Regions from separate parts of the Paenibacillus sp. FSL K6-2441 genome, predicted to be linked through region 2. Evidence: riboswitches for the same ligand, from Rfam matches in the RefSeq annotation. Region 2 holds a riboswitch; each other region holds the start of a gene.
The links. Region 2 has a riboswitch for thiamine pyrophosphate ahead of NSQ80_RS14530 (thiamine phosphate synthase). Riboswitches for the same ligand answer to the same signal wherever they lie in the genome.
Positions count from the first base shown of each region.

Region 1: it holds a riboswitch for thiamine pyrophosphate, as region 2 does, so the genes downstream of both, NSQ80_RS02775 (ABC transporter substrate-binding protein) here and NSQ80_RS14530 (thiamine phosphate synthase) in region 2, are expected to answer to the same signal.
Region 3: it holds a riboswitch for thiamine pyrophosphate, as region 2 does, so the genes downstream of both, tenA (thiaminase II) here and NSQ80_RS14530 (thiamine phosphate synthase) in region 2, are expected to answer to the same signal.
Region 4: it holds a riboswitch for thiamine pyrophosphate, as region 2 does, so the genes downstream of both, NSQ80_RS16550 (ECF transporter S component) here and NSQ80_RS14530 (thiamine phosphate synthase) in region 2, are expected to answer to the same signal.

Region 1 is NZ_CP150174.1:661,259-669,078, reverse strand. It holds gene cysT (sulfate ABC transporter permease subunit CysT) at 1-537, opposite strand, end outside; gene NSQ80_RS02800 (sulfate ABC transporter substrate-binding protein) at 573-1,649, opposite strand; gene NSQ80_RS02795 (beta-propeller fold lactonase family protein) at 2,074-3,609, opposite strand; gene NSQ80_RS02790 (cytochrome c biogenesis protein CcdC) at 3,761-4,252, shown strand; gene NSQ80_RS02785 (cold-shock protein) at 4,443-4,664, opposite strand; gene NSQ80_RS02780 (cold-shock protein) at 4,837-5,037, opposite strand; TPP riboswitch at 5,344-5,453, shown strand; gene NSQ80_RS02775 (ABC transporter substrate-binding protein) at 5,642-6,679, shown strand; gene NSQ80_RS02770 (MTH1187 family thiamine-binding protein) at 6,737-7,030, shown strand; gene NSQ80_RS02765 (ABC transporter permease) at 7,027-7,797, shown strand.
Region 2 is NZ_CP150174.1:3,158,659-3,166,478, reverse strand. It holds gene NSQ80_RS14560 (AraC family transcriptional regulator) at 1-659, opposite strand, end outside; gene NSQ80_RS14555 (membrane protein) at 814-1,857, shown strand; gene NSQ80_RS14550 (helix-turn-helix transcriptional regulator) at 2,046-2,837, shown strand; gene thiH (2-iminoacetate synthase ThiH) at 2,906-4,021, opposite strand; gene NSQ80_RS14540 (thiazole synthase) at 4,025-4,804, opposite strand; gene thiS (sulfur carrier protein ThiS) at 4,809-5,012, opposite strand; gene NSQ80_RS14530 (thiamine phosphate synthase) at 5,018-5,662, opposite strand; TPP riboswitch at 5,777-5,879, opposite strand; gene NSQ80_RS14525 (aromatic acid exporter family protein) at 6,101-7,024, shown strand; partial or broken gene NSQ80_RS14520 (3-beta hydroxysteroid dehydrogenase) at 7,134-7,307, opposite strand; gene NSQ80_RS14515 (hypothetical protein) at 7,554-7,739, opposite strand.
Region 3 is NZ_CP150174.1:2,646,153-2,653,972, reverse strand. It holds gene NSQ80_RS12090 (AraC family transcriptional regulator) at 1-677, opposite strand, end outside; gene NSQ80_RS12085 (alpha-mannosidase) at 821-3,955, shown strand; gene NSQ80_RS12080 (hypothetical protein) at 3,979-4,101, opposite strand; gene NSQ80_RS12075 (hypothetical protein) at 4,215-4,517, opposite strand; TPP riboswitch at 4,748-4,851, shown strand; gene tenA (thiaminase II) at 5,007-5,693, shown strand; gene thiM (hydroxyethylthiazole kinase) at 5,759-6,607, shown strand; gene thiD (bifunctional hydroxymethylpyrimidine kinase/phosphomethylpyrimidine kinase) at 6,604-7,422, shown strand; gene thiE (thiamine phosphate synthase) at 7,419-7,820, shown strand, end outside.
Region 4 is NZ_CP150174.1:3,596,548-3,604,367, reverse strand. It holds gene NSQ80_RS16585 (ABC transporter permease) at 1-227, shown strand, start outside; gene NSQ80_RS16580 (YjcZ family sporulation protein) at 293-427, opposite strand; gene NSQ80_RS16575 (aminotransferase class I/II-fold pyridoxal phosphate-dependent enzyme) at 536-1,834, opposite strand; partial or broken gene NSQ80_RS16570 (pyridoxamine 5'-phosphate oxidase family protein) at 1,963-2,241, opposite strand; gene NSQ80_RS16565 (AraC family transcriptional regulator) at 2,485-3,270, shown strand; gene NSQ80_RS16560 (hypothetical protein) at 3,480-4,415, shown strand; gene asd (archaetidylserine decarboxylase) at 4,458-5,255, opposite strand; TPP riboswitch at 5,437-5,548, shown strand; gene NSQ80_RS16550 (ECF transporter S component) at 5,657-6,262, shown strand; gene NSQ80_RS16545 (ABC transporter ATP-binding protein) at 6,262-7,820, shown strand, end outside.

The DNA.
Region 1 (7,820 bases), 2.2 Mb from region 2:
GCCAAGCGTGGCCGCCGCCTCCTCCACTTCGGCATCCAGGTCCTGCAGCACTGGCTGTACGGTGCGCACAACAAACGGGATGCCGATAAACATCAGCGCAAGCGTGATGCCCGCCGGCGTAAACGCGATGCGAATCCCCAGCGGTTCGAACAAGGAACCGATCCAGCCGTTGGCCGAATAGATCGCGGTGAGGGAAACCCCGGCCACCGCCGTCGGAAGGGCAAAAGGAAGGTCGATCATGGCATCAAAAATGTTTTTGCCGGGAAAATCGTACCGGACCAGCACCCAGGCCAGCAGCAGCCCAAGCACCGCATCGATCAATCCGGCCACCGCCGCGGTCACAAAGCTCACTCTGTATGAAGCAAGCACGCGCGGGTCGGTTGCGATATCCCAAAATTTCTCCCAGGTTAGTCCTGTAGAATTCAGCAGCAAGGCGGAAAGCGGGATCAGCACGATCAAGCTGAGGTACAGCACGCTAAATCCCATCGTCAGCCCGAAGCCGGGCAGAACGCCGCGCTTTGCGGTGCTACTGTGCATATTCTTCGCCTCCGATTCGTTACGGTCGGTTCGTATTATTGCGGTACGTAAATTTGGTTAAAGATGCCGCCGTCATTGAAATGCTTCGTTTGGGCTTCTGCCCAGCCGCCAAATTCCTCAATCGTAAACAGCTTGATCTCCGGGAATTTGTCGGCATACTCCGCCTTGACGCTGTCGAGCGTTGGGCGATAGTAATTCTCCGCAGCGATCTTCTGTCCTTCTTCCGAATACAGGTATTTCAAATAAGCCTCGGCGACTTCGCGGGTGCCGTTGGCATCTACGTTTTTGTCGACCACGGCAACCGGCGGTTCAGCCAGTATGCTCTCCGACGGATAGACGATATCGAATTTATCCGGCCCCAGCTCCTGCACGGACAACCAGGCCTCGTTCTCCCAAGCCAGCAGCACGTCGCCGAGTCCACGTTCTACGAACGTCGTAGTAGCGCCGCGCGCCCCGCTGTCGAGAACCGGAACATGCTTGAACAGCTCTTGCACGAACTCCCGTGCTTTAGTTTCATCGTTATTGTTTTGATGCAGGGCATATCCCCATGCCGCCAGGTAATTCCACCGCGCCCCGCCAGAGGTTTGCGGGTTTGGCGTGATCACCTCAACGCCATCCTTGATCAGATCGTTCCAATCCTTGATGTCTTTGGGATTGCCTTTACGAACCAGAAATACGATCGTGGAGGTATAGGGCGAGCTGTTATGCTCGAACTTTTGCTGCCAGCCTTCATTGATCAGCCCGGTTTCCGCAATGGCGTCAATGTCGTATCCCAGCGCCAGGGTAACCACATCGGCTTTCAACCCGTCAATGACAGCCCGGCTTTGCTTGCCCGATCCGCCATGCGACTGTTTAATGGTGACCTTCTGTCCTTTTTCTTTCTCCCAATATGCCGCAAAAGCTTTGTTATAATTTTCGTATAATTCCCGGGTCGGGTCGTAGGATACGTTCAGCAATTCCACCGCTTTGGGCTTCTCCCCGCCGCCGGAATTCCCGGCTGCCGCGCTGGCCGCATCGTTGCCGCCGCTCGTGTTGGACGAGCAAGCCGCCAGGACCCCAACCAATATCAATGCCAGACTCATCAGAACCCCTTGCTTCAACCTTCTGTTCATCGTATCACTCCCCATACTCTTTTCTCGCTTTACTAGGGCAGGGCAGGCATCCACCGTATCAACCACTTGACAACGGAAAACGGAGAAACGCCCCACCCCCTACGGTCAAACCGAGCCACTACCCGTGTCTGCCAAGGCAAGTAGAGCGTTCCTCCGTCCGTACGGTGAGAACATTTTTAATTATTCCTACCTGTTTAGTATGCTATGGTGTTATTTTATATGCGGCAGCCCAGAAATGTCAAACCTTTTTATGCAAAAAAATCAATTTTTTTATAAGCCTCCCTTATAGCCGGTACAGGCTGCGGTATGGGTTGCGGACCTCCCTTCCAGACAATGCAAAACACCCGAAGACCGGCAAAATGCAGGCCTTCGGGTGTCTGGATCGGATCCTTCGTCCGCTTGGATATGAGATGAAGCTTCTGATTCACATGGAACCTGCCGGATGCTTACCCACGGCAAAGTCTGCCGGCAGCGGTTCAATGCAGGAGGGTTTGCTGATACTCAAGCTATGCACCGCAGGCGTCAGACTGCCGCTCTCGGGATCACGCCGCAAGGCGGCGATATTGCCGCTGTACTGATTCGCCACCAGCACATAGTCGTCCAGGACGGCGAAGTTCCGCGGCCAGCAGCCCCCCACACTCGTCCATTCCGGGTCCTCGAGGCGACCGGTGTGCCGATCGATGCGGAAACGGACAATGCTGTCATGTCCGCGGTTGGAGCCGTATACGTAACGTCCGTCCGGCGAGAAGTGAATATCGGCCGGATAGTTTTCCCCGCGGAAATCATCCGGCAGGGAGCTGACGTGCTGGATCGCCTCAAGCCGCCCCTCCACCGGATCGAAAGTATATGCCGTCATCGTATTGTTCAACTCGTTCATGCCGTAAGCAAACCGTTCCGACGGATGGAGCACGAAATGCCGTGGACCTGTCCCCGGCGGCAAATGGGTTACCCCGTGCTTTACTAGCCGTCCGCACTCCAACCGATAGATCACTATCTGGTCGGTTCCCAGGTCGGAGACGAAGGCGAACCGTCCATCATGGCTAGGCACAATGCTGTGAGCATGAGCCGATTCCTGGCGCTCCTGGTTTACACTACTTCCCTCATGGCGGATCAGGGCCGTCATTTCCCCTAACGACCCATCCGCTTCCAGTGCAAAGGCATTCACATGCCCGCTGGAATAGTTGGCGACCAGCAAAAACGGATCCCGCCCACATTTCAAAGCCAGATGGCACGGGTCGGCCCCATGCGTTGCCCGTTCGCTGTGCAACATCGTCAGCTTCCCATCCTTAGGATCAACCGCAAATCCAGCAACCTGCCCTTCGGTCTGTTCACTTACCGCATACAATCGCATACCCTTCGCATCGAAGGTCACAAAGGAAGGGTTGGTGAGGCCCGCAGTCTCGTGGATAACCCGCATCTCGCCGGTATCCCTCTGCAGCTCGCAGAGATAAATTCCGGGCTCCCCGCGATCAGCATAAGAACCCACAAAAAAGTGCCAATTCGGTCCAGCTTCCTTGCTCACCGATTTCTCTTCCTTCTCTTTCTCAAATTCATCCAGCATCTGCTTCACTTCAGACAACGGAAGCCGATCAAAAAACATCTCCACCTGTTTCTCTGCCCCGCTGTAGATCTGGTTCATCACGGCAGGGATGTTCGAGGAGATATTACAGGAAGAGTGCTCGCTGCCGGAACACCAGTTGGGATGCAGCGATCCTTGAGCGAAGATGCGGTACAAATCGCCGAGAGTAACCTGCGAAAGCTCGCACTTTAGCAAGTACCCGCCGCGGGCCCCTTCCTTCGTCGTCACCAGGTCGTGGCGGCGAAGCAGGCTGAGCACCTTACGTACACGGGCCGGATGGGTCGCGACGCTGCAGGCGATCTGTTCGCTATTGGCCATGCGATCCTCCTTGGAATCTAAATACAACAAGCAATGGACGGCGACCGTTAATTCGCTATTCATCTTCCTTCTTCCCCTTCCCTTACCAAGTTTGAAACAAGTGCAGACGAGTATGTTATAATGTTCTCGCGAATCGCTATTCGCTAGTCACTTTATTCCATTTCGCTAAATACTCAATATATACATACTATATACTTACAGAAAGGGAACCTCTATGAACCTAATGAATCCCTCTTATATGCAAGCCGCCTTTACCGTTGGTGCGATGGCCATGGCCGTCGCTGTTCTGTTTATCCGTCTGAAAGCCAGTCGTCGGCCTGTCACGGTGAAGAAAATCATCATTCCCCCGCTAGGAATGGCAACCGGCCTCTTCATGTTTGTTGTGCCGGAAACGCACATTCCTCTCCTGTGGGGCGTAATCGCCTTCGCTTTCGGTTGGCTCCTGTTCTCCTATCCGTTGATTCGGACAACCAAGTTCGAGAACATCGGCGGCGAAATTTACGCGGAACGTTCCCGCAGCTTTATCTTTATCCTGATTGGACTGCTTGTCGTCCGTCTCTTGCTGCATGAGGCCGTAGAACAATACGTCTCCGTCATGCAAACCGCGGCGCTGTTCTTCCTGCTCGCTTACGGCATGATTATTCGCTGGCGGCTGTATATGCTCAAGCAATACCGGGCAATGACCGGGAATACCGCCTCCTCATGATTCACGAAACCGTTGCAGCACCTCAAACATATTAAATTTTCTATATAGATGCAATCCTTTTATGGAGATTTTATTTTTGCATCACTTTCCAATCTATCACCCGGATGAATACAACAACAGCCGTACTCGCATGAAGCGAATACGGCTGTTGTTGCTCACCGCGCTCTCCGATTCCGGCAGCAGCTTTCGCCTATGCCTTCTTGGACGACGATCTTTGATCGGAGCTTGGATTGCTCAGTTGAGGGAGCATGCGCATCCCCATGACCATCTCGGACGAGCAGAGCGGACATACGGGGCTATATTCAAAGGTGAAATTGTCCCGCATCCACCCGTTGCAGTCATCGCTAGTGCAGGTCCATACCGGCGTATTTTCCTCAGGAATTTCCTCTAACGTCTTTTTACGGTAGTTCATAAATTCCCCTCCTCTTCAAGGTGAACGTTCCAACCAGGTGAATCGATGTAATTGTTGCAGCTTTATATGTACCATCAGAAGCGGACTTCTGAAAAATTAACCTCATGAATGATCTTCGCGAAGAAAAACTGCCCTTAATGCGAGCACGCATTAAGAGCAGTTCCTAACTAACTTACAGTTTTACAACGTTCTCGGCTTGCGGGCCGCGGTTGCCTTGAACCACGTTGAATTGTACGCGTTGGCCTTCGTCGAGGGTTTTGAAGCCTTCGCCGGTGATTGCGCTGAAATGAACGAATACGTCATTTCCGCCTTCCACTTCGATGAAGCCAAAACCTTTCTCAGCGTTAAACCATTTCACTGTTCCGGTTTCCATGGGGAATACCTCCTGTTTCAAGATTAACATGATTCATTTTTTTAACAGAAGTCGCTCAATAAAGGCTGACCCTTATTGAACATGCACCACTTGTATAAAAAAAATTCACACATTGAAAAAAGTTCCAGTTTTATAAAGTGACACCCTTTTCAATGCGTGAATGATATCCTCTTTCAAAACCATGATTTGAACTCATTATATCCTTTTGCCAGATAAAAAGCAAATCCCCTGGTTTTTGCAAGCTGGTCCGGAAAGACTGGACAAATCCAGTTGGCGAAAACTATAATGACAGATGTAATCTGCAGTCATATTGTTCAGGGGTGCTGGAATTGGCCGGCTGAGAGTGTATCCCTCCAAGATACTGACCCTTCAACCTGATCTGGATAATGCCAGCGTAGGGAGCCATACCATGGTGATGAACTTATTCTACATGTCATTTCCATTGCCTATTGCGTCCCGGATCCGGGACGTTTTTTTGTATCCGGAAGTTGGAAGTTACGCTTAAGGACGCACATCCAGGGTTATACCAAGAACAAGCTGCGGAAATCTACACCAACGAAGGAGAGTAGAAGTCGTGAAAGTTCAAGTACGTACCGCACTGGCCATGTTTCTCAGTTGCTTGCTGCTGATATTGTCCGCCTGCGGCGGAGCGAATGGGAACAGCGCCGGGAAGGCGAAAGCCGGAAACCCAAGCGGGCAAAATACCGAAGCCGCCGCACCAAATCAAGGTTCTAACACAGAGCTGCAAGATGTTAAAGTCGTGCTCGACTGGAGCCCGAATACGAACCACACCGGGCTTTACGTCGCCAAGGATCAAGGCTATTTCGCCGAGGAAGGGCTGAATGTGGACATCCTCTTGCCCGGTTCCGGCGGTGCTGAGGCGATGGTTGCCTCCGGAGAGGTGCCGTTTGGCGTCAGCGTGCAGGAGAACGTAACGCAAAGCCGGATCCAAGGCGTCCCGCTCGTCTCGATTGCCGCGATCATTCAGCACAATACGTCCGGCTTCGCTGCCCCCGTAGACAAGAATATTAAATCGCCTAAAGACTTCGAAGGCAAAGCCTACGGCGGCTGGGGCTCTCCGGTGGAACAAGCGGTGATCCAATCGATCATGGACCTGCAAGGCGCTGATGTCAACAAGGTGAAATTCGTTAATATCGGGGATGCCGATTATTTTACGGCGGTGAAGCGGGATATTGATTTTGCCTGGATTTTCTACGCCTGGACAGGCATTGAGGCCGAGCTGCGGGGCGAGCCGATCGACATGCTGTATGTCAAGGATTTCTCCGAGAAGCTGGACTACTACACCCCGGTACTCGTGACAAACGAGAAGACGATCAAGGACAACCCCGAGCTGGTAAAGGCTTTTATGCGGGCCGTGTCTAAAGGTTACAATTATGCGATCGACCATCCGGAAGAAGCGGCGCAGATCCTGTTGAAAGCCGTACCGGAGCTCGACAAGGACCTGGTGGTGGCCAGTCAAAAATGGCTGAGCCCGAAATACAAGGACGATGCTCCGCGCTGGGGCGAGCAGAAGAAAGAAGTGTGGCAGAACTACTCCGATTGGATGTTTGAGCGCAAGCTGCTGGAAAAACCGCTTGACGTAGATGCCGCTTTTACCAACGAGTTTTTGCCAAGCGAATAATTTACTATACTTTAACCCAATGATGCCAAATCCCTATTCGAAAGGATGAACCCACCCATGCCAAACGCGTTATTAAGCATTCAGATCATTCCGAAGACACCCAACGGCGAAGACGTCATTCCCTATGTAGACCGGGCCATTGAAGTGATTCAAGCATCCGGGGTCAAATATCAGGTGAACCCCCTGGAGACGACCATGGAGGGGGATCTCGACGAGCTGCTGGCCATCGTGAAGAAAATGAACGAAGCCGTCATTGAGTTCGGCAGTACGGGCATCATTTCGCAAATTAAAATTTCGTACAATCCCAAAGGCGTCAGCATGGATAAGCTGATTGAAAAATATCGGCCATGAATCTCCGCAGCCTTTGGCACAGCATCTGGCCGCCCCTCGTGGCGGTCATCTTGTTTTTGCTGATCTGGCAGGGCGCTACCGCCTGGTTCCACATCGAGAAGTGGATTCTCCCCAGCCCGGTGGATATCGGTCGTGAAGCGGCTGCCGGTGCGGCCAGCTTAGGGGAACACACGGCGGCGACGCTGCGGCTGATGCTTATCGGCTTTGCCATCGGGACGCTCGTAGGCTTGCTGACGGCGTTTGTCCTGCATTATGTCCCGTTTCTGAAGGCGTCGCTATATCCGCTGATCATCCTAAGTCAAAACGTGCCAACCATTGCGCTGGCGCCGCTGCTGATGATCTGGTTTGGATTTGGCATCCTGCCGAAGATTATCGTCATTACGCTCGTCTGCTTCTTCCCTGTCGCCGTGGCGGCCATGGACGGACTGAGCCGCACGGATCGGGCGATGCTCGATTATATGCGAATGATCGGTGCGTCCAAGGCGGATATTTTCCGCAAGCTGGAGGTGCCCTACGCGATCCCTTCGATCATGTCCGGGGTGAAAATCGCCGCAACATACAGCGTCATGGGGGCGGTCATTGCCGAGTGGATCGGCGCGGACAAGGGCATCGGCTACTATATGATGCTGCAGAAGGCGTCGTTCCGCACGGATAAGATCTTTGTCGCCATCGCCATCATCGTGGCGATCAGCCTCGCGATGTTCGCCTGCGTCGCTTTGTTGGAAAAATGGCTTGTCCGCTATAAACCGGCGAACGACCGGAGATAGGGCAGCTTACGGAAAGGAAGGCT
Region 2 (7,820 bases):
TAAGTTTTGAAATTCATGCCGATGGCGGCTTTGAAGGAACGGCTGAAATGGGAGGGCTCCATGGAAAAACGTTTCGCCATCACCTTCACGTTTAATTCCTCCCGGTAATGGTCCTCGATATAGGACAAAATTTGCTGCATCCGCGCCCGGCGGGACTCGTACTTCTCCTTGGTGGTACGGTCCATCGGCAGCGTGTCCACCGCCCTTTGCAGACTGCCGCACAGCTTTAAGATGCCGGCTTTCAGCAGCAGGGGATAGCCAGGTTTCTTTTCGTCTTTTTCCCGAATTAGCTCGTCCAGGATCGTTTTCACTGTTTCGAGCCCCGGAGTACCTGCCGGAATAAAAGGTGAGGCGAAGCGAAAGTCGGACGGCCAGCTTTTTGTCATCGTGATCCACTCCGGTTTGCAGATCAGAATGATAATTTCCGACTCCAACTCTCGGCTGTCAAAATAGTGGATATCGTTGCTGCCGCAGATAACCATGTCGCCTTGCCGAAGCAGGCGGATTTCTTCATTAACCCCAATCCGGATGGTGCCGGAGAGGACATAAATAAACTCGATTTCAGCATGGAAATGAGGATAAAACGTAATGTTCGTGCTCTGGTAGATATCCATCGGAAGCTCGGGATCCAATTTCCAATTTTGATAGAACGATTTCACTTTTAGATCCCTCCGTGTCGTTAAAATCACATTCCCTCCTAAATGTACTGCATTTTGGCGGGAGATTCCTCTTTTTTGTTTCAAGAATAGATGGAAGAGCTTGGACATAGGATGAAATTGGGAGAATTCAAAAAATGGAAATGAAGGTGGCAATATGAATGATCGATGGGTCAAAATATTTCAAATTGCCGTTACCTACATCGGTACGGTGGTCGGCGCCGGTTTTGCTTCGGGACAATCGATTATGCAATTTTTTACCCTTTATGGCTCGGTTGGCGCCGCAGGGATTATCATTTCGACGTTGCTCTTCATGTGGTTGGGGACGAAAATGATGATCTATGCCCATCGAATACAAGCATTTTCTTACCAGGAATTTAATGATCATCTGTTTGGCCGCCTGTTCGGCAAGGTTGCCAACTTCCTGACCCTGCTGATCCTGCTGGGGGTTACCGCCGTAATGCTATCCGGTACCGGTTCGATCTTTGCCGAGCAGCTTCAGCTGCCTTATCAACTCGGGATCATCGTGAGTATCGTCTTGAGCTATCTGGTGATGACAAAGGGGATGAACGGTATCGTGGTTGTGAATGTGCTGGTTGTGCCGATGATTCTTCTATTTACGAGCTTGATTGCGTTCCGCGCGATTGAGCCGGAAGGTCTGTTCGGGATCAACGGCTTCCAGCTGCAACAACTGGAAAGTTACAAGTGGGTGCTGAGCCCATTTGTGTATGCTGCCCTCAACTTTGCTTTTATCCAGGCTGTGTTGATTCCGCTGGGGAGCGAGGTTCAGGAGGAGAGTACATTAAAATGGGGCGGCTTTTGGGGTGGTATCGGGCTTGGCTCTATGCTGTTGATTTACCATATTGCTTTGAATTCCCGGATGCCTGAAATGCTTAGTTACGAGATTCCGATGGCGGTCATCGTCCGCGACCTCGGCCCGTTTCTGCATGTGCTGTTTCTGTTAGTGCTCTATGGCGAGATATTTACGACCCTGATCGGCAATGTCTTTGGCGTCACGCGACAGCTGCAAAGCCTCTATCAGGTGCCCAAAAACATGACCATGCTGATCATCTTAGTTGCTTGCTTTGTGATTAGCCAGGCTGGTTTTGCTTCCTTATTAACATACCTGTACCCCATGTTTGGATATATTGGGATGCTGCTGCTTATTTTATTGGCGTTCCGGCGGTTGCCTCTTCGTTAAGCTTCCTGTTTCCATGTGCTGCTGAAAATATCACGGAACCGATTTCCCGGCTCGTTTATACTTAGGAAAATCGACTATTTCCCGAGCAATAAAGCTGGTATTTAGCGATTCGCAACCTGTAGTTGACAGATTGCCAACTTCGCTTGGTCGATCGGTGACGGAGGAGCAGCTATGATGGAGGCGGGGTGATGAAGAATATGGATTTTGCAGATAAGCTGCAGAACTATCGGAGACAAAAAGGAATGTCCCAGGAAAAACTGGCGGAAGCGATCGGCGTATCACGCCAAGCGGTTTCGAAGTGGGAGTCGGGTCAGTCATACCCGGAAACGGATAAACTGATCGCATTATGCGAATTGTTTGAGGTTAGCATGGATCATTTGGTCCGGGGAGTGCCAACGGAAAAAAGGGAGCTTCCTCCGGAATCAAATGGATCGGCGATGTTCCGCTATCGATATCACTATGAATATAAAAGTGAAAGAACCTGGTTTGGCGTACCGCTTCTGCACATCAATGTGGGGCGCGGGATGTACGTGGCCAAAGGGATCATCGCGATCGGCAATATTTCCATCGGCGCTGTCTCCCTGGGGCTCATTGCGCTTGGCGGTTTAAGTCTGGGTGTGTTGGCGGCGGGGGTGATAAGTCTGGCTGCGATTGCCTTAGCCTTGATTCTGGCGTTGGGCGGCTTTGCGGCCGGTTTCATCGCAGCTGGAGGGGCCGCTGTTGGTGTGTTGGCTTTTGGCGGATTCGCCGTGGGCGTGTATTCCTTTGGCGGCCTAGCGATCGCATCGAGGATTGCCGTCGGAGGTTATGCCAGCGGGCACATCGCCATTGGTGATGCTGTACGCGGAACTTATTCAATGGCGATCCCAGACGGCGAATTTACCCACGTTCAGGCCGAACAGGTGAGGGCTTTGATCAACCAGGAATACCCAAAGATGTGGAAACCGCTGACAGAATGGATCGTTTCATTATTCCATTGATAGGATAAGTAGATGAGCCGGACATTTCCCTAGATATTAGGGAGGGTCCGGCTCGATTGATGTTCGCCCTAGCTTTCAGTTGGGACTAAGATATCCCAGTCTTTAAACACAGGCTGCAGTCCGTTTTGATAGAGCATTTCCCGGATTTCGGCTACGCTACGCTCATCGGATATTTGAAACTGCGGGGTGCCTCCGCCTTGGGAATGGCCCCCAACTGCCGTGGATACGCCGGCTGACATCTTGGTAACGCCAAGGTGAACCAGCCTGTCGCGTAATCGGGCAGGCTCCCGGCTGGATAAGGTGATCCCGGCCCGCGGCAGAAAGAGACGGTAGACGAGCATCACCTGTACCAAAGCCCGATCGGTCACCTGGGCATCCGGTTCGTAATCTCCGAGAAAAGGGCGGAAGCGCGGAATCGATAAGCTGATCTCACAACCTGGATACTTGGTTTGCAAATAATCCGCGTGCATGGCGGCAAAGAAGGCTTCCTGTCTCCAATCGTACAAGCCAAGTAATGCCCCGATATTCACGGCCCGGTAACCTGCAGCACATCCGCGTTCCGGGGCATCCAGCCGATTTCGATAATTGCGCTTGGGGCCTTTGATATGGAGCTTGGCATAGGTTTCCCGGTGGTAGACCTCTTGGAATACCGTCAGGCTGTCTACGCCTGCCGCAGCTAGCTCCTGATATTCGGAGACAGACAGCGGGTTCACCTCAATGCCGATGGATGAAAAATAATTGCGCAGCACCTTCACGCAGTCTCTTAAGTATTCGACCGGGGAATCTTTGCGGGATTCACCGGTTAACAGCAGGATATGACGGATCCCGGTTGCCGCAATCGCTTCAGCTTCCCGTTCGACCTCTTGCATGTCTAATTTTTTTCGCGGAAAATCATAGATCGAACTAAAGCTGCAATACTCACAGTGGTTCACACAATAATCGGACACATACATCGGGGTAAACAATTGGATTACGTTCCCGAACTGGCTTTGGGTGATCTGCTGTGCCCGTTGGGCCATCTCCTCCAAATGTCGATCAGCCGCTGGTGACAGCAAGGCTAGCAGATCCTCCGCATCAAGCTTAGGCTTGCTAAGCGCCCGCCTTACATCTGCATCGCTGTAACCTTGAAGCCGCTGTGGAAAGGGGAAGCCTTCCCAGGATTGGATTTTGTCATAGAAGCTCATCCCTTAGGCCTCCACTTCATCCAGAAATCCGGTTAGCGGGGAAGAGGCTACCGCGTTTTGCTCCACCGGTCCCAGCCCGGCCAAATGAGCTAGTCTGCCGGCCACTACGGCTGCGCGGAACGCTTCGGCCATCCCCAGCGGATCACGGGCGGTCGCAATCGCTGTGTTCAAGAGGACCGCCGCCGCTCCCATTTCCATCGCTTCCGCCGCCTCAGACGGCTTACCGATGCCGGCGTCAACGATCACCGGCAGGCCTGCTTCCTCGATCAGGATCTGAATCAGTTCCTTCGTCCGCAGACCGCGGTTACTGCCAATCGGTGAACCGAGCGGCATGACGGCAGCGGCTCCTGCATCCCTTAGCCGGAGAGCAGCCGACAAATCCGGGCTCATATAAGGAAGGACAACGAACCCTTCTGCGGCCAATACCTCGGTTGCTTTAATGGTTTCCACGTTGTCTGGCAGCAAATAACGTTGATCCTGGATGACCTCCAGTTTAATCCAATTGCCCATATCCGCCGCTCTGGCCAGCCTTGCGATGCGGATTGCTTCTTCTGCGTTGCGGGCACCGGAAGTGTTCGGCAGCAGCGTCATATGTGGAGGAATATGATGCAGCAGATTTTCCTCCTCCCAATCGGGATTCACTCTTCTTAAAGCGACAGTGATGACTTCTGCTCCTGAACGTTCGATCACTTCGGGAATTAAGGTGTTGCGGTTATATTTGCCAGTACCGATAAAGAGACGGCTGGACAACGCCTTGCCGCCTATATGGAATAAGTCCTGCATAGGATCAACCTCCCCCAACAAAATGGACTAGCTCAATACGATCCCCATCCGATAACGGGGTCACGTCATAGTCTTCCTTTCGTACAACTGTACCGTTTAGTTCAACCAACAGCTTTCGGTCCTTCCATGGGGGCTCTGCTAATAAATCGGCCAGTGTGACACAGCTTTCGTTGATCGTCGTCTCTTTCCCATTCAGACGAACCTGCACGTGGTTCACCTCCTTTCCAGCCAAGCTGCTTGCATCGCCTTGCGGTAAGCTTGGGCTTCTTCTGCCGGGTCCGGTGCATGAAACAACCTTGTCATGACGGCAATCCCTTGAGCGCCGCAGCGGATGATCTCTCCCGCTTGATCCGGTCGGATGCCTCCAATGGCGATCATCGGAACCGGGCAAGCCTTCGCCGTAGCAGTTAATGCCGCCAGCCCTCTGCCGGGAAGTCCGGGTTTGCTGGAGGTATCGTACACATGTCCGAACAGGCAATAATCCGCTCCATCTACGGCGGCCTGCACTGTTTCTTCCACCGAATGAACCGACCTGCCCAAGCGCATCCCGCTGGCTAACGGACGAGCGGAGTCCACCGGAAGACTATGGCCGGCTAAGTGGACATTCACTGCCCGCGCGGCCAAGGCCACGTCCAGCCGATCGTTCACGACAATTTTGTTCAGCGGAATGCCTGATTCGAACATTTGTTGAATGATCTCCAGCTGACCTTTCGCGGTGAGCTGCTTATCCCGCACATGAATGTAATCCAAGTAGGGAAGGGCCTTGAGGGATACCCTGAGCAGTTCGGATACGTGGATGGGAGAGATGGAGATCAGATGCAGTTCGGGTGCGGTTAGCGTTAATTTTTGGCTCGTCATATTCATCCCCTCTCAGGTTAGAAATCCAATGCAAAAAAGCCCCCTCCGTAAGGAGGGGGCTAAGTTCAGCAACAGAATGTATAAGCCTAAATAGACCTATTTTCCGGTTCATGTATGCTTTACTCTCCACTTCCCTACGCAGGTCTTAACCCGTTCAGGTTCAAAGGGTCCGAATCTTTCGATTCATCTCAGCCTTGCGGCTCCCCTAGTGTCGATCGATTTAGAATTGTCATGTTTACTATACACGGGGATCCAGATAATTACAACCGTTGAATTGGATTGGTGTTAAGCTGCCTGCTTTAAGCCGTTTCCAAGAAGTTTTCATGAAAATGTCACGATTTATCGCAAAAATAGCCGTTTTGTGATGTTTAATTAAATTGAAGCGAATTAAAAACATCCTCTATAATACGGTCGGAGCTTGATTGGGGAGTGATGAGATTGAAATGGACGATTGGTTTACGCAATCTCAAGACAGGGCTAGCCATCTGTTTGTGTGTGATCGTTGCAGCGTTATTGCGCCTGGAGTATCCTTTTTACGCCGCGATCGCAACGATCATTTCCATGGAAAATTCGGTCACCAACTCATTTACGGCCGGGAAACATCGGACGATGGGGACGTTTGTTGGGGCGATCGTGGGTGCAGGTTTCGCCATGATTGAGCCTGGGAACGCGGTGTATTGCGCGTTAGGCGTCATCGTCGTGATCTATGTCTGCAATTTGCTGAAATGGAATAAGTCGATATCCATCGGGTGTATCGTTTTTTTAGCCATTATGTTAAATCTTCAGCCGGGTGAAAGTCCGATTTTTTATGGGATTAACCGGATCACGGACACACTGGTTGGTATTGCTGTTGCTGTGATCGTCAATTTGGTCGTCTTCCCCCCTAAGCATGAGGCCGATTTGGAAAAGGCGCGGAAAGCCGTCGCTAAGCGGATGGCCGATTTATTCGGGCAGATCACGACGTGCCGGGAAGTCGTCGATTTGGAGAGTTTTCGTGCGGAGCTAAGTTGCCTGGAGAAATATTATCAGCTTTGCAAAGAGGAATTCCATCTGACTCGAGATCTCAGCGAATCGATGGAGCACATCGGCAAAGAAATTGAATCCTATCGCCATATCTATGAGCATTTGGTGATTTTGCAGCAGCTGCTTGCCGAGCATCGACTGTTGCTGGTCGAGGCCGATCATGAACGGAGCGACTCAGCAGAGGTAGGAAACCGTAGTGAAGAGCAGCAGTACAAGATCGAAACCGTCTATGAGTACCACGCGGATTGGATATACGCTGAGCTGCAGAAGCTGGGATTACCGCTTCCGATTAAGGAGCGGGGTCGTTTCCAGACGAAAGCGGAGCTTAAAATATCGTAACGTGGGTATGGTGCCTACGATTTTCTAACGAACAGGTAGAAAGGGGATGTCCCAAGAGCCGTTAAAGGCTTCTGGGGCATCCCTGCTTTTTTAAGCAAAATAGTGTCCTGATGGCACCAAGAAAACCGAAATGGGCATCAGCCTCTTCCGGTGTGATGCTGACCACAGGCACGTTTAATTGCCGCCCGATGACAGCAGCGATTTCGCGAAGCTGAATGCCTTCGTCGCCGGCACCAAGCAACCGTGAACCCGCTGGGGCGGACTCTACATCCGCTAGTATGAAAAAGAAGGGTTGCTGGATGAGATTGATGAAAATCAAAGGCTTTTAGTGGATCAGAGCCCTCTTCCAGCCATAGCTCATATACCAAGAGATTCGCGGGAAAAAGATATTTAGTAAAGCAAGAAGGACAAATAAAAATAAAAAGACTCCCATTACTAACCTTAAAACACAATACGTTAAGTATCGGAAATTGTTTCAAGGATTGTTTTTATACAGTAAAAAAGGAGTGCACTAGCAGTTTTTGGCCTGTTAGAATCTAAAGGAGAAGAAAAGAAGGAGTCCTACGATGATGACGAGAGTGGTCCAAAAGCCGCCTTTTGCTAAAGCGTCCCAATCTCCGATTTCAGCACGATTCATCGAATCCGCAAAATTGATGAAAGGCTTACGTTGATACTCTTTAAACTTTTCTTTCTCTTGTTTCTCCCACATATTCACTGTAATCCCTCCCTATGGGTTACCCTTTAACATTAGTATACTTGGAACCGCGTTGAAGAGCATTCATTTTTTTAAATTGAG
Region 3 (7,820 bases), 510 kb from region 2:
CCGCGAAAATCCTCCAGGTACACCTCCACCTTACGAAGCAAGGCGTCCCGGGCTTGCGCAGGCTCCGAAGCTGATGCGCCGGTCTCATGTGCGGCGGTCACGCCGGACAAGACCTCCAGCAGTTGTACGAGCAGCAGCCTGAGATAAAAAGGCGACCGCCCATGTTCAGCCTCGGCAAACAGCTGAATGAGCAGCGACCGAATGCCGTAATCGTCCCGGTAGGCCCCCGGAGGCCAATCCTTCAACCGATTCAGCCGCAGGAGAAAGCTGTCGTTCGCCGGCTTTGCTGCGCTATTTTCCGCTAAATCGTCCGCTGCTTCTGTCGCAGTCTCTTCCTCTGCCGCGCCTGGAATTGGCCGAAACCGCCACCGCAAACAAATGCCCTCATGGGGATCTTCCCGAGAGTAGTCGTGCGCATGGGTCATCCCCGGAGGGATCAAAAAAAATTCGTCCGCATACACCATCACGTCCTGGTCGATAAATCGTGTTTGCATACGGCCGGACAAGACATAGTTGAATTCATACCAAGTGTGGGCGTGGGGAGGGCATTTGCCTGAACCCCCGGTTTGTTCTATCACGATATCGACCCAGTCCACCACCGCATCGCCAACCGCGATTTCACCACAGATTTTGTTCAGTGCAGGCACCAGTTCGTTACGCCATTTTTTCAAATCCATGAGCTGCTGCTCCTTTGTTCGATTTGACTCCATCATATCATAATAGGACAAAAATTGATGAGGATAAGTAATTTACTTCGCCGGGGGAGAACCGGAAAATGAGGGGGAAGGCTAACTCATATTCAGGGGAGGTACCCGATACGATGTTCTGGACGGAGGAGAAATTAAACGCACGGATTCGCGAGCTGGAGGGGTATCGATACCGCGATGCCCGGCCGATCGAGGCGTTTCGCGCGCAAGTGGATGAGGAAGGGCGCATCGGCGCCAGACCGCCCAAGGAGGGGCCGTGGTCCACAATGCAGACAGGAGAACGCTGGGAAGGCCGCGATCTTTATTTATGGCTGGAGACGGACGTCGAGCTTCCGGCCGAATGGAAAGGGCGCAAGATCGTTGGCGTGTTTGACTTCGGCAAAACGGGAGGCGGAAACAACTCCGGGTTTGAATCGCTTCTGTATGTCAACGGCGAACCGTTCCAAGGCGTGGATATGAATCACCAGGAGCTATTTTTCCCGGACGAGGCTTCCGGTACGAAGGTGAAGCTGCAGTTCCGCTTATGGTCCGGTCTGGAGGGCGGCGGGAAACCGCAGGTACAGGAGCACCGGATCAAGCGGGCGGAGATCGCGTGGCTGGACGGAACGGTGGACCGTCTGTACTATACGGCCCGTGCGGTCATGCAGACGGTGGAGGTATTGCCGGCGAACGCGCCGGAGCGGACGGATTTGTTGACGGCGCTGGATCGCGCTTTCCTGCGAATCGATTGGTCCTATCCGGGATCGGAGGCGTTTTATGCGTCGCTGACGGAAGCGGAGGAGCAATTAACCCAGGCGGTGGCGGGAATGAAGAAAACGTCGCCGGTGACGGTGCAATGCATCGGGCATACGCATATCGATGTCGCCTGGTTGTGGCGGCTGAAGCATACACGGGAAAAAGCAGCCCGCAGCTTCAGCACCGTACTGCGACTGATGGAGATGTTCCCGGAATACGTGTTCCTGCAAACGCAGCCGCAGCTATACGAATATCTGAAGCAGGATTACCCGGAGCTCTATGAACAGATCAAGGAACGGGTCAAAGAAGGACGCTGGGAAGCGGCCGGCGGCATGTGGCTGGAGGCGGACTGCAATTTGACGAGCGGGGAATCGCTGGTGCGGCAGCTGCTGTATGGGACGCGGTTTTTGCGCGAGGAATTTGGCCAGGAATGCACCTATCTGTGGCTGCCGGACGTCTTTGGCTACAGCTGGGCCTTGCCGCAGATTTTACGCAAGTCGGGTATTCACACGTTCATGACAACAAAAATCAGCTGGAACCAGTACAACCGCATGCCGCATGATACGTTTTGGTGGCGCGGCATCGACGGCAGTGAGGTGCTGACCCACTTCATCACCACGCCGCAGGACGGAAATTTCTGGTGGTACACCTACAACGGGCAGATCGAGGCGTCCAGCGTGCAAGGCATCTGGGAGGCTTACCGCGATAAAGAAGTGAACAAGGAACTCTTGCTCTCTTACGGATACGGCGATGGCGGCGGCGGCGTAAACCGCGAGCACTTGGAGCTGCGTCGGCGCCTCGACGAGATGCCGGGTCTGCCGCGTGTGACGACCGGAAGGGCGGACGATTTTTTTGCGAAGCTGCATGAGACAGTGGAAGCAGCGGATCGTTACGTCCATACGTGGGACGGCGAGTTGTACCTGGAGTACCACCGGGGAACCTATACCAGCCAGGCGTACAATAAAAAAATGAACCGGAAGCTGGAGCTGCTGTCCCGGGACGCCGAATGGCTGCTTAGCTTGCAGGCGTTGCTTGCGGGCTGCGGAAACTGGGAGGCCTATCCGAAGGCCAAGCTGGACGAAAGCTGGAAAACGATCCTGCGCAACCAGTTCCACGACATCATCCCGGGCTCGTCCATTCCAGAGGTATACCGCGACTCCAAGGAGGAGTATGCCCAAGCTGAATCGCTGCTGGAGTCGTGCCGGGAGCAGGCCATTCAAGCCTTGACGAGCGATGCGGGGGATACGTATACCGTGTGGAATCCGTCCTCTTGGCCGTTTACCGGACTGGTTGCCTTGGAAGGTCAAGACACAGACACGGGAACACAGTGGATTCAAGCGGATGGGCAAGAACTGCAATCCGAATTCGACGGGACGACCGTGTGGGTACGCGTGGAGAACGTGCCGCCGCTTGGCTTTGTAACGATCCAACGTAAGAAGGACGGGCAAGCAAATAACGCGGTGACAAGCGAACCGTTTAAAGCGCGGCCAAACGGGATTGAAACTCCGATTTATAACATTGAGTGGAACGACCGCGGGCAGCTGATCTCCATCTTCGACCGCGTCGCTGGCCGTGAAGTGCTGGCTTCCGGCGAACAGGGCAACGTGCTGCAGGTGTTTGAGGATAAGCCCAAAATGTTTGAGGCTTGGGACATCGATGTGTTCTATCAGGAGAAGCAGCGCGAGGTTGAGCAACTCCAAGAATGCAAGGTCGTTACCGGTACGCTGCGGGCTGTCGTCACATTTACCTGGACGTACATGAGCTCGACGATTCGCCAGCAGATGATTCTGTATGCCGATAACCGGCGGATCGATTTCCGGACTTGGGTGGATTGGCAGGAACGTCAGCAGCTGCTGAAGGTTGCTTTTCCAGTGGACATTCGGGCGACGGAAGCGACTTACGACATTCAGTATGGCAATGTGAAGCGCCCAACGCATTGGAACACGTCGTGGGATTTCGCCCGCTTCGAAACGGTCGGGCATCAATGGGTGGATTTGTCGGAGCGCGGCTATGGGGTTAGTCTGCTGAATGATTGCAAGTACGGGCATGACATTAAGGATCATGTGATACGCCTGTCGCTGCTGAAATCGGCAACGTACCCAGACCCGCAGGCGGATCGCGGCGAGCATGAATTTACGTATGCGCTGTATCCGCATGAGGGGGATTGGTCCGAAGGCGGTACCGTGCAGGCGGCAGCGCTCCTGAATCAACCGGTATACGCTACGCCAGGTACGGCTCATACTCCGTCGTTCTCCTTGCTTCAAACGAGCGGCAGTGCGGATGTCGTCATCGATGCGGTGAAAAAAGCGGAAGACGACGATAGCGTGATCGTCCGTTTCCATGAATATAAGGGCGGCCGGGGCCGCGTCCGGTTACACGTCGGAGTGCCCGTGGCGTCCTGGCAGGAAACCGACCTGATGGAACGTCCGGCCGGAGAGCTGTCCTCCGCAGATACGATTGAGCTGACAGTGACGCCTTATGAAATCAAGACGATTCGTCTTCAGTTGAAATAAAGATGGGCGAAACGGGCGCCTCCTCAGTTGTCGGAAGTGGGGGCGCCTGTTAGCGTTTCAATATCGTTGGAACCATAGAAAAATAAAACCACCAGAATAATGATCACAATCAATTCGGAAAAACCTTCGCCGTCAAATTGACCCATGTGGCAAACCCCCGTAATCGTAATTAAGTTCAAAGCGTACAATCTCCATTTGGCGTCCGCTGAAATGAACAGGCATTTGGAGCAACTCCGGCTTACGACAACGAACGCCAGCATTAGGAGGAACTGTCCGCTTTTTTCTTCATGGCATTAATGATGTCGTTGATGGTGAGATCCCCGTTTTCATTGAGGAAATTCAGCAGTTTATCGGCGTTCGCGTCGCTGCTGATCGTTTTGTACTCGCCAACCAAGGAGACGAACATGGTCGCGTTTCGGTATAACTGGACGGAATCCACGCGTAGTTTGCCGGAGAGCAGCAGCGCAGCTACGGTGTATTCCGGGGTTTTAGGCCGGAAGCCGCCTTTTTTGCCGTTTTTCTTGCTGGAAGACGAGGACTTGTTCTTTCCGGCTGAGTTCATGGCTTTACCTTCCTTAACTTGATGGAGTCCAGTTGCTTGTCATGGGGAACAGGTCGAACCGATCCCGAAATCGATCCTAAATCGATTCCTAGGAGTGCCCTGTTATTTATGCTATGCAACCGCGCGGGGTTGGTGTAGACGAAGAGACGCAAACGATCCACCTATTCCACCATCTGGACGGGATTGACAATCCAGGCAGGGACCGGTAGAGTAATAATTGAATTGCATAGGAAATCCACTAGGGGCGCCGTCATCGGCTGAGACAAGAGATCATCTTGGACCCTTTGAACCTGATCTAGTTCATACTAGCGTAGGAAAGTGGAGCCGGCCCCAAGTGACATGCGCTTAGGCTGCCATGAGTATATCGGTATGCCTAGGGTTCATCCAGCCGCTCCCTCTACGGAGCGGCTTTTTTGCGTGCTCTGGCAGCTCGGTTTGCCGTTGTCCTCTCAGAGGATTTCCTTGCCAAAATTTGTGGAGGTGGAGAAGTTGGGATTTTCTCAAGAGTTGCGTAGGAAGGCGGACGGAATTTATCAAGCGATATTTGATCATCCCTTTGTCAGAGGTATTGCGGAAGGCCGGTTACAGAAAGAACAGCTCATTCATTACGTCAAGCAAGATTTTGAGTATCTGAATGCTTACATGCGAATTTACGGGATCGCGATTTCCAAGTGCCAGACCCGCGAGGAGATTGCGTTGTTCAATCAACAGATCGATTTCATTTTAAACAGTGAGATTCATCCGCATCACAATTTTTGCCGGGTGGCCGGGGTGAAATTTGAAGATTTGCAAGGCTTTCCGCTAGCCCCTTCGGCTCATCATTATATCCGTCATATGCTGACGGTGGCCCACGAAGGAAGTTTGGGAGAAATATACGCCGTGCTCCTGCCTTGTCCGTGGACTTATCTGGAGATTGGCAAGAAGCTGTTGGAGGAAGTGCAGCCGACGCCGGAGCATCCGTACTATGAGTGGATCACTTTTTACGGTCAACGGGCAGGAGGCGTCACAGAGAAGTTCATGCGGGCGTTGGACCAATGGGCGGAAACCGCCAATGCGGCGGAGCGTCAACGCATGACCGAGCATTTTTTGCAGAGCTGCCAGCTCGAATATCTCTTCTGGGATATGGCGTATCGGTTGGAAGATTGGCCGGTTGCGGTGCCGGTGCTTCAGCTGTAACTCCGCGCCGATTCGCTATCCATCCATGCCCAAAGCCAAATGATCGAAAGAGAGGTTGAACTTATATGAGTTTGCTGGAAAAAGAGCTATCCGAAGTGCTGCAAAAGGTGCAAAATACGAAACCGCTCGTTCATAACATCACGAACGTGGTTGTCACGAATTTTACGGCGAACGGCTTGTACGCGCTTGGCGCGTCGCCGGTCATGGCGTATGCGCCGGAGGAGGTGGCCGATATGGCCAAGATCGCCGGCGCGCTTGTCCTTAACATCGGCACGTTGTCGACGCCGCAGGTGGAGGCGATGATCCTTGCCGGCCAGTCGGCGAACGCCCACGGCGTGCCGGTGCTGCTTGACCCGGTGGGCGCGGGAGCTACCGCCTTCCGGACCGAGTCGGCGCTGAGCATCCTGCGCGAGGTGAAGGTGTCGCTCGTGCGCGGCAACGCGGCGGAGATCGCCCATCTCGTCGGGGAATCCCGCGAGATCAAGGGCGTCGACGCCGGCGACACCGCGAGCGCCGAGGCGGCCGAGCTCGCGGTGCGGGCCGCGCGGGCGCTGAACACGGTCGTGGCGATCACCGGCCGTGAAGATGTCATCACCGACGGGCTGCAGTGCCGGATCGTGAGCGGCGGCGACGCGCTGCTCACCCAGGTGACCGGCACGGGCTGCCTGCTGACGTCGGTGTTGGGGGCTTTCGCCGCGGTGGAGCGCGATCTGCTGCTGGCCGGCACCGCCGGGCTGGCGTTCTATGGCGCTGCCGCGTCCCGTGCCGCCGAGCGGACGGCTTCGGCCGGCCCGGGCAGCTTCCAGATCGCGTTCCTCGACGAGCTGGCGAAGCTGCACCCGCACTCGCTCAAAGGGCACGCGGCAGTGCGTGAATTTCAGGCGACCGGAGCCGGCGGATGGTGGGTCGGATGAGCCAGATCGCTAGAGCCTTAACGATTGCCGGGTCGGACAGCGGCGGCGGGGCTGGCATCCAGGCCGACCTGAAAACGTTCCAGGAGCTGGGTGTATTCGGGATGTCGGCGATCACCGCCGTGACGGTTCAGAACACGCTGGGCGTGTCCAACGTCTATCCGCTGCCTCCGGAAGCTGCGGCAGAGCAAATCGATGCGGTTGGCTCCGACCTCGGCGTAGATGCGCTAAAGACCGGAATGCTGTTCAGCGCCGAAATCATTGGGGCGGTGGCCGCGCAAATCCGCGCGTTCGGCTGGAACCGGGTCGTTGTCGACCCGGTGATGATCGCCAAAGGCGGAGCTTCCTTGCTCCAGACGGAAGCGGTGCAGGCGTTGCGCTCGCAGCTGCTGCCGCTGGCGTACATCGTAACGCCGAACCTTCCCGAAGCGGAGGTGCTGTCCGGCCTGTCCATCCGCAGCATGGAGGACCGCCGCGAGGCAGCAAAACGGATCTGTGCTTACGGGGCGCAGCAGGTCGTCATCAAAGGAGGGCATGATGCCGCTGCCGGCGAGCAGGTCGTGGATTTGTATTATGACGGCGCGACCTTCAGCGAACTGGTGGAGCGGCGGATCCCTACGTCACAAACGCACGGCACAGGCTGCACGTTCTCGGCCGCTTTGACGGCAGAGCTTGCTAAAGGAACACCGGCCTTCGAGGCGGTGCGAACCGCGCGAGCCTTCATTCAGGCGGCGATTGAGCATGAGCTTGGATTGGGGCAAGGGCACGGCCCGACCAACCATTTTGCCTATCGCCGGCTGCAAGGAGCGTCCCGATGAGCGGCGGGGTCGGAAGCGGGCGGATTGCGGCGGATTGGATGCGCAAGCTGCTGCGCACGTATCTGGTCCTTGGCAGCCCGAACTGCCGCGATCATCCGCTCCGCGTATTGGAGGCGGCGTTGGACGGCGGCGTGACGCTGGTGCAGTTCCGCGAGAAAGGACCGGGAGCGCTCACCGGGGAGCCGCTGCGGGCGCTTGCCGTCCAGCTGCTGGCCGCATGCCGCCGGCGGGGCGTGCCGTTCCTCGTCAATGACGACGTGGAACTGGCCCTTGCGATCGGTGCCGACGGCGTTCACGTCGGCCAGGAGGACGAGGCGGCCGCGCAGGTCCGCGCCCGGATCGGCGACCGCATTCTCGGCGTCTCCGCGCACACGTTCGCCGAGGCGGAGGCCGCCGTG
Region 4 (7,820 bases), 440 kb from region 2:
CCTCCTTCTATCCATTGCCTGCCGGCGCACGGAAGACGGCGACGCTTCGATTAAGCTCCCGATTGCTGTTCGCGATCACGGTATTGCTATGGCTGCCGATGGCCGTCATACCGGGCGGCGATACCCTTTTGACGTTTGGTTCCTTGGCCGCAGGCTTGCTGCTGGCGATAGGCATGCGTTCTTCCTGGAAGCGCAGATGGCGCGAGGAGGACGAAGACGAGGAATAGCAAAAACGGACCGTTCCCGGGTGGGAGACGGTCCGTTTTTGCTTGGAAACTTTTTATTCAGCAGATTAATACAGGATGGAACGGCTAACGATAACCAACAGGATAAAGAGAACCAGGATCACACCCGTGCTCGTGAACAGGCCGCCGTGACCGCCGTAGCCGCCTCCGTAGCCGCCTCTTGCTTCTTCAATTCCACTCATCTTCATTCCCCTTTCCCATTTAGGTGTATTGTGATAGTACACCGTATTGTATGAGAAGAGGGGCTGGCGTGCGTGGGCCAATGTGCCGTTCTCCGACGGACCCGCCGCCTATTTGCCCTGCAGGTCTTGGACCCCTTGATAGATCAGATCAAACAGTTCCTCCAGATGCTCCTCCGCGATACAGGAGAAGGCGATCCGCAGGTCGGTGTCGCCCAGCGCGATCGTGCCGATACCGTACTGGTGGATCAGATGCTGGCGCAGCGCTTCCGCCGCAACCGTCTTGAGCTTCAGGCACATGAAATAGCCGGAATTAAACGGATAGTATTCCCAAACGTCCCCATACTTGCCGCTGTCGAGCAAGGCTTTGACTTTATTGGCCCGGCCTTTCATAATCCGGAATTTCTCTTCCTTCTGGGCGGTAAATTCCGGAGATTTCAGGGCATGAAGCACAAACGTCTGCGAAGGATGGGCACCGCTCGAAATCGTGGCGCGGATGATCCCCAACGTCTTCTGTTCCAATGCGGTCAGCACCGCTTGGTCTTCGGCGGCGTAAGTAATAAATCCGACGCGGAAGCCCCAGACGTATTCTTCTTTCGTTGCGCCGTCCACTTTGATCGGCAAAATGCGCGGATGCAGTCCTGCCAGCTTGCCAAACAATGATTCATGAAGGGAATCTTCGAAAAACAACCCAAAATAAGCGTCGTCGGTCACGACGACCACATTAATTCCTTCTTCGGCCGCTGCCTGGATGGCAGCTACGATCTCTCCGCCTTCCTTGGCGCCCGGCGTATATCCGGTTGGATTGTTCGGGAAGTTCAAGATAACGATCGCTTTGCCTTTGTCCTTCTGAGCTAGCAGCGCTTCACGCAATCCGGCGCTGTTGAAGGTCATGTCTTCGGTAAACAGCGGGAAATTCACGATGTCGGCGTGACGGCGAATGCCGAAGGTAAGCTCGTAGTTCTCCCAGTTTTTGTCCGGATAAATGACAACATCGCCTTCATCAACGAACAGGTCGGCGACGATGCTGAGCCCGTGGGTCAGGGCGTTGGTAACAATCGGTTGGCCGAAGCTCTTGCCTTCGAGCGACGGGTTCTCCTGGATCATTTTGTCACGCCATACGCTGCGCAGCTCAGGTTTGCCTGCTGGCGGGGCATAAGGGTACAAATCCTGCGGTTTATAGGCGGACAACGTGTCCTGAATCGCTGCCAGATGCATCGGGATGCCGTTTTCGGTAGCGATGCCGATCGTAGCGTTATATTTCTTAGCGTGGGCTGAAGCTTCGGCAGATTGGCTTAAAATGCCTTCCTTCGGGAAGTAAATTTCCTTGCCCAGCGTGGACAGCATGTCATACACGTGCCGGTTGCCGGATTTGACGCTCTCGTTTAACTGCTCCGCGAGTGGGTTCATCACATTCATCCTTCCAAATCGGTTTGATATTTTAGGACAGTAACGTCTTAAACTGCCTAACATTATATCATTTCGACTCGGGCACGTCACGGTGAAATCACAACGGATTTGGCTTATTTTTCTTAGTGGGCCGGGCAGGCCAGCTTGGGATCGGTAAAACACGACGGAATGATCGCATACTCCTTGGCTACCGTGAAGCAGACCTGCGGATCCCGAGTGATCTGCTTCATTTTCTCTCCGGCCAGACTTCCGTGAAAATAGAAATGCTCGCCATCATAAACGAATTTGAGCGGCGTGACCCGGCTCCAGCCGTCCTCGCCTACCGTACCGAGAAAACCGAAGCTCATCTCCTGCAAAAACTCGCGAATTTCCGCCTCTTCTGTGATGCTAAATTCTTTTCTGCGCATGGATGGTTCCCCCTCCGATTGTTTGACATTCAGCTTACGCCGGAAATTGACAAGAAAAAAGAACCAATTTACATTTGAGGGTGTATTTCGAATGAAAGCGGCCTGGGGGGATATTTAAACCCGTGCGCTTTAAAGGTATAATAAAGGTGATAAACTTGTCCTCGTTATTAAAATAGGAGGGCAGGATACTGTACGGATCAGGCAAAATGATGCGTTTGTAGTTTTTTTATGGGGGGGAAGGACATGCTTCACGTTTCACCATCATCATTTGAATTGAAGCCGGCATTCGCCAAAATCGTATGCGAACCCGGTTGGAAATGGCACAAGCGGGAGAAGCCGTTGCAGAATTATGATCTCTTCTATGTGTGGAGCGGTGAAGGTACGGTTGTCCTGAACGACCAACCCATTCCGGTCAGTAAAGGCAGCTGCTTCCTGTTCCGAAAAGGGGATCACACCAGTGCCACGCACAACCCGCAGAAACCGCTGGTGCTGACGTACATTCATTTCGACGTCCATGAGCCCGTGACGGAAGTGCCGGGTCCCTACCGCGTACTGGAGGATACGCTGGATTTCGAATATATGTTGTCTCGTTACGTCCGTTTATTCTTGATGAAAGCCTATGCCGCCGAGGAGGAGGCCCAGCTGATTCTCAAGCAGCTGTTGATCCATTTGCTGCGGGAGGAGCGGCAAGTGCCGGTGGAGAAGAAGGTCAGCAACCAACTGCATGAAGTGATTCATGAAGTGGCGAATTATGTGCTGCAACATCCCGGACTTCCCCACAAAGTGCAGGATTTGGCTGCCCGGGCGGGCTTATCCCCGCGCTATTTCTCGATTAAATTCAAGGAAATTATCGGGATGTCCGTGCAGTCTTACATCATCAAGTCAAGGATCGACCGGGCGCAGCATTTGCTCCTGCATGCCGGCATGAATGTGACCGAGGTTGCGGATGCGCTGGGGTATCGGGATATCTTCTTCTTCAGTCGCCAGTTCAAACAATATACGGGAAAAAGCCCGTCCGAAATCCGCTAAGCAGGCTACTCTAATCTAACCCAACCCACCCTAAAGTTAAATAAGCTTCATTTATCGACCGCCGGGCTTCATGCTCGGCGGTTTTTCCGCTTGCCCTGCGAACCGTCTCCTTGACCAAAGTCTAGGGAGCAAACCGGTCCCGCGCCTGTGGTGGTTCACGGGAACCTTGATATAAGCTCAGGATAGATGGAAATAGAAGGAGGACGAAAATGCGAAAGAAACGTACATCCCAAATCGCATGGCTGGCGGCATCGGCCGTACTTCTGGCCCTGGCTTCAGGTTGCGGTCCGGCGGAAAATGAAACGCTGCAGCAGCAATGGGGGCAGACCTTGGGGAATACCGTTGATTCGATAAGCCAATCGATTAGCGAGACCGCGGCATCCGTGCAGCAGTCGGTGGCGCTGGCCGCAGACGAGTGGAAGGACGATTTGACGTTCACGGGACGCTCGCATGACCTTTCGACAAGCGAAGCCATCGGCAACGCCAGCAAGCTGCAGCTGGAGAATGCCGTAGGGCGTCTTGAGTTGAAGGAAGGCACGTCCGATCAGATCGTGGTGAAAGCGACCATCCAGGCCGCGGATCTGCCGGCACGTAAGGAGAAGCTGGATACGTTGTTTGAACAGAGCGAGGTGACCGTCACCTCTCAGGGCAATACGGCTCAGGTGCGCGTGCACGCCAAAGGCGCGCCGGACCAAAATTTATGGGATTGGGCGCAGAAGGAGCTGCATTTTACCGAATTCCGCATCGATTATGTCGTTGAGGTCCCTGCCGGGATTCAGGAGTTTGAAGTCACGAACCATGTCGGGGAGATCGCGGCGAGCGGGCTTACGGGAACCTACCGGCTGAAGGGAGAGGTCGGGTCGATTCGGGTCGAGGATGCCCGTCTGTCCGGGGATTCATCGATCCGTACAGCCACCGGCAGCATCAATCTAGATATTCTCACGCTGGATACGGGCGGTCAGCTTCAAGCCATCACCGATGTTGGCAGCATCACGGCAACGCTTGATCCGTCGTTAGCCTGCGATCTCGAAACGTCCAGCGAACTGGGCGAAGTCATTGGAGCCGCGAAGGGACGAAGCGAGCGGGGCGGCGGAGGGCCGTTGGTCGCGCTGGAGACTTCCATCGGCAGCATTACGGTGCAATAAAGGGGAAGAGCCGGCCGAAGCCGGCGGGCGATGATCACTGAATTAGCTTGGTTTTGCGGAGTTAAACCGGCCCAGCGCTTCGCCCATCCGTACCTTCTGTCCGGGCGCAAGTTCAGGCAATGGGGTGAAGGTGCCGTTCTGGGTGAGCAGAACGACGGTGGATCCAAACTCGAAATAAGCCAGGTCGTCGCCTTGCTCCCAGGATTTTGCCGAAGGGTCGGTGTACTGGATGCTGCTCACGTTCATCGCGCCGACCTTCACGAGGGCGATTTCCCCATAGTCGTGGGAAATGTAAGTGATCAAGCGTTCGTTTCGGCACAACACCTTCTTCATATGGCGCATGCCAAAATCGTTCACCGGGTAGACCCGGCCTTTGATGTGCTCGCATTCCAGCTTCTTGCCCGTCACGGGTGCGTGAATCCGGTGATAATCGGTAGGACTCAGATAAAGAACAAAGGCGTAACCGTGTTTGTACAATTCTACACGAGGGGAGCCGTCCAGCAGCGCTTCCAAGGAATAATCCTGTCCTTTGACGTTCAAGATCGTGCCGGATTGCACCTCGCCCATAAACGTAATCAGCGCGTCCACTGGACTGATCATCACTCCCGGCTCCGCGTGCAGCGGGCGCATGCCCGGCTTTAATTTGCGGGTGAAGAACTCGTTTAACGTGCGATATTCCCGAAGCTCCTTCTCCGCTTCATGCAGCGGAATGCCATACGATTTTGCGTAAAAAGGGATCATTGCTCGGCTAACCCCCGAATGGGAGAACTTGCCCATCAACCGGGATAACCATTTCCGGGAGGAGAGCTCTGTCATCCATTTCATCCATGTCGCGGCCAAATCGCATCCTCCTAGTCTGTCCAGTAATGCTGCATTGGTATTGATGAATTCGTTGCCACTTCCGCTTATCTTGACACAGAATCAGGCCGAAATCAATACAGGACGGGTAACTCCTAGTTTACAGATTTGTACAAATTTAGGCTTGATGCCTGGGCGGAGTTGGTGTATGTTTATATCAATCGCATAGGGATACGGGGGCTTGAGCGAATCAGGCTGAGATAGCGGCATATTGCGCCGCGGACCGTTAATCTGATCTGGATAATGCCAGCGTAGAGAATCGATCGTCCGGGACTTTTTGTGCCTATGTGCGCCCCCGTGACCTGACCGCCGTCTGAGCTTATTCAGGCGGTTTTTTTTACGATGCGAGGATTTAAACCAAATGATCAAGAGGAGAGATGAAGATGTCGGAGGTTGTTCAAAAAAGAACGGGGCGTGGCCTCAAGCTAAGCGATGTGCTGGTGATGGTGTTGGTTTCGTTGGTGCTGGGCGTGGTGTATCACTTCTGGAGCTCGGTGTACAATTTGTTCTCCCCCCTGTTCTTCCAGGCCGATGAACTGGTGTACGGAATGTGGTTCCTGGCTGCAACGCTGGTGTTCTTGCTGATCCGCAAACCGGGGGTGGCGTTGATCGCGGAGGTCGCTGCGGCCCATGTGGAAATTTTGTTCGGCAGCGAATGGGGAGTTCAGCTGATTCTTTACAGCGTGCTGCAAGGCTTAGGGGCGGAGCTGGTGTTCGCTGCGTTCCGGTATCGGAAATTTTCCGGCTCCGTTGCTGCATTAGCCGGGATCGGAGCTGCCGTGGGTTCGGTTATCCCGGATTTCTTCTACGGATATGTGCAGGATTACGAGCCATGGCTCTTGACCGCCAAATATGCGATGCGGGCCGTCAGCTCGGCGCTGATCTGCGGGTACTTCGCTTATGCCGTTGTGAAGGCCGTAGAGGCGACAGGGGTTACGACGCTGCTGCGACCGGTTGATCCGAAAGACTATGCGGCGTTGAATGACTGATGCGGAAGGAAACGACGGCAGCTGAGGTCCGGGAGCTGCGGCTCAAGTTCCCGGGTGAAGACCGGTTTGTGTTTAAGGATTTGGATTTCTCGGTGCGGCGCGGGGAGCATGTGCTGCTGCTGGGTCCCAGCGGATGCGGCAAATCGACGCTGCTCCAGGTGCTGAGCGGCATCATTCCAGACTTGGTAGAGATTCCGATGCGCACGTCCGCGCAGCAGCTTCCCTCGTCGTGGCGCTTTCTGTTCCAGGATCCGGATACGCAGTTTTGTATGCCTTATGTGGATGAGGAGTTGGCTTTTGCCTTAGAAAATTTAGGCGTGCCGAAGCAGGATATGCCCGCGCGGATGCAGGCCGCATTGGCCAAGGTGGGCCTGGACCTGCCTGAGATCCATGTGCCGATCGATTCGCTGTCCCAAGGGATGAAGCAACGGTTGGCGCTCGCATCGGTGCTGCTTGGCGATCCGGAGGTGCTGCTGCTGGATGAGCCTTCGGCTTTGCTGGACCCGCAGGGCCGCGAGCAAATCTGGCAAGCGATCGCCAAGGTGGCCGAGGATCGCACCTTGATTATCGTGGAGCACCGGATCGAGGAGTTGACGGCACTGGGGCTCGTTGACCGCGTCGTGTTGTTTGGACCGGACGGGCAGGTGCTGGGCGAGGGGGCACCGGACGTAGTGTTTGACACGTACCGTTCCGAGCTCATTGAGTTTGGGATCTGGTATCCCGGCGTCTGGGAGGCGTATTTTGCCACCGAAGCCGGCCGTCGATTGCTAGAGCCGGTGAAAGATGAACGGCGATTGGATGGACCTGCCGCCGTGGAACTGACCGATTTTTGCGGGTTCCGGCAAGGGCGGCCGGTGATTGAAGTCGGGCAAGCCGCCGTGTATCCCGGGGATTGGATTGCGATCACAGGACCTAACGGTGCTGGGAAAAGCTCGCTGTTGCTCAGCCTGATCGGCTTGTTGCCATCAGAGGGAGCATTCGTGCTGCAGGGAAAGCGGATCGAGACAGGGAAGCTCAGCCGCCGTGCCCGCAGACGAATGCTGGAGTCGACCGCTCGTGAGATCGGATTTGTGTTCCAGAATCCGGAGTTTCAGTTTGTCGCCGATCGGGTGGTGGACGAAGTCGCCTTCTCGCTGAGGGAGGACGGACTTGGCGACGATGCGCTGAACCGTCGGGTGACGGCGTATCTGGAGCAGTTTGGTCTAACCGGCTTGGAGATGCGGCATCCTTACCAGTTGTCGCTGGGCCAGAAGCGGCGTCTTAGCGTGGCTGCGGCTGCGGTGCGCGAGCAACGGCTGCTGTTGCTAGATGAGCCGACCTTCGGCCAGGATGCGGCGAACACGTTCGCCATCCTGCAGCTATGCGAGGCGTTGCGCCGGCGCGGGACGGCGATTCTTATGGTTACCCATGAAGAGCGGATTGCGGAGCAGGTGGCCACCCAGCATTGGGAGGTGCGGGACGGACGGCTAACGTCGCAGCGGTTGACCCGGCGGGTGGATCGATCTCCGGCAGGTGCCGGTGAGTCACCTGGATCAAATGGATCGGCCGGACGGGGAGC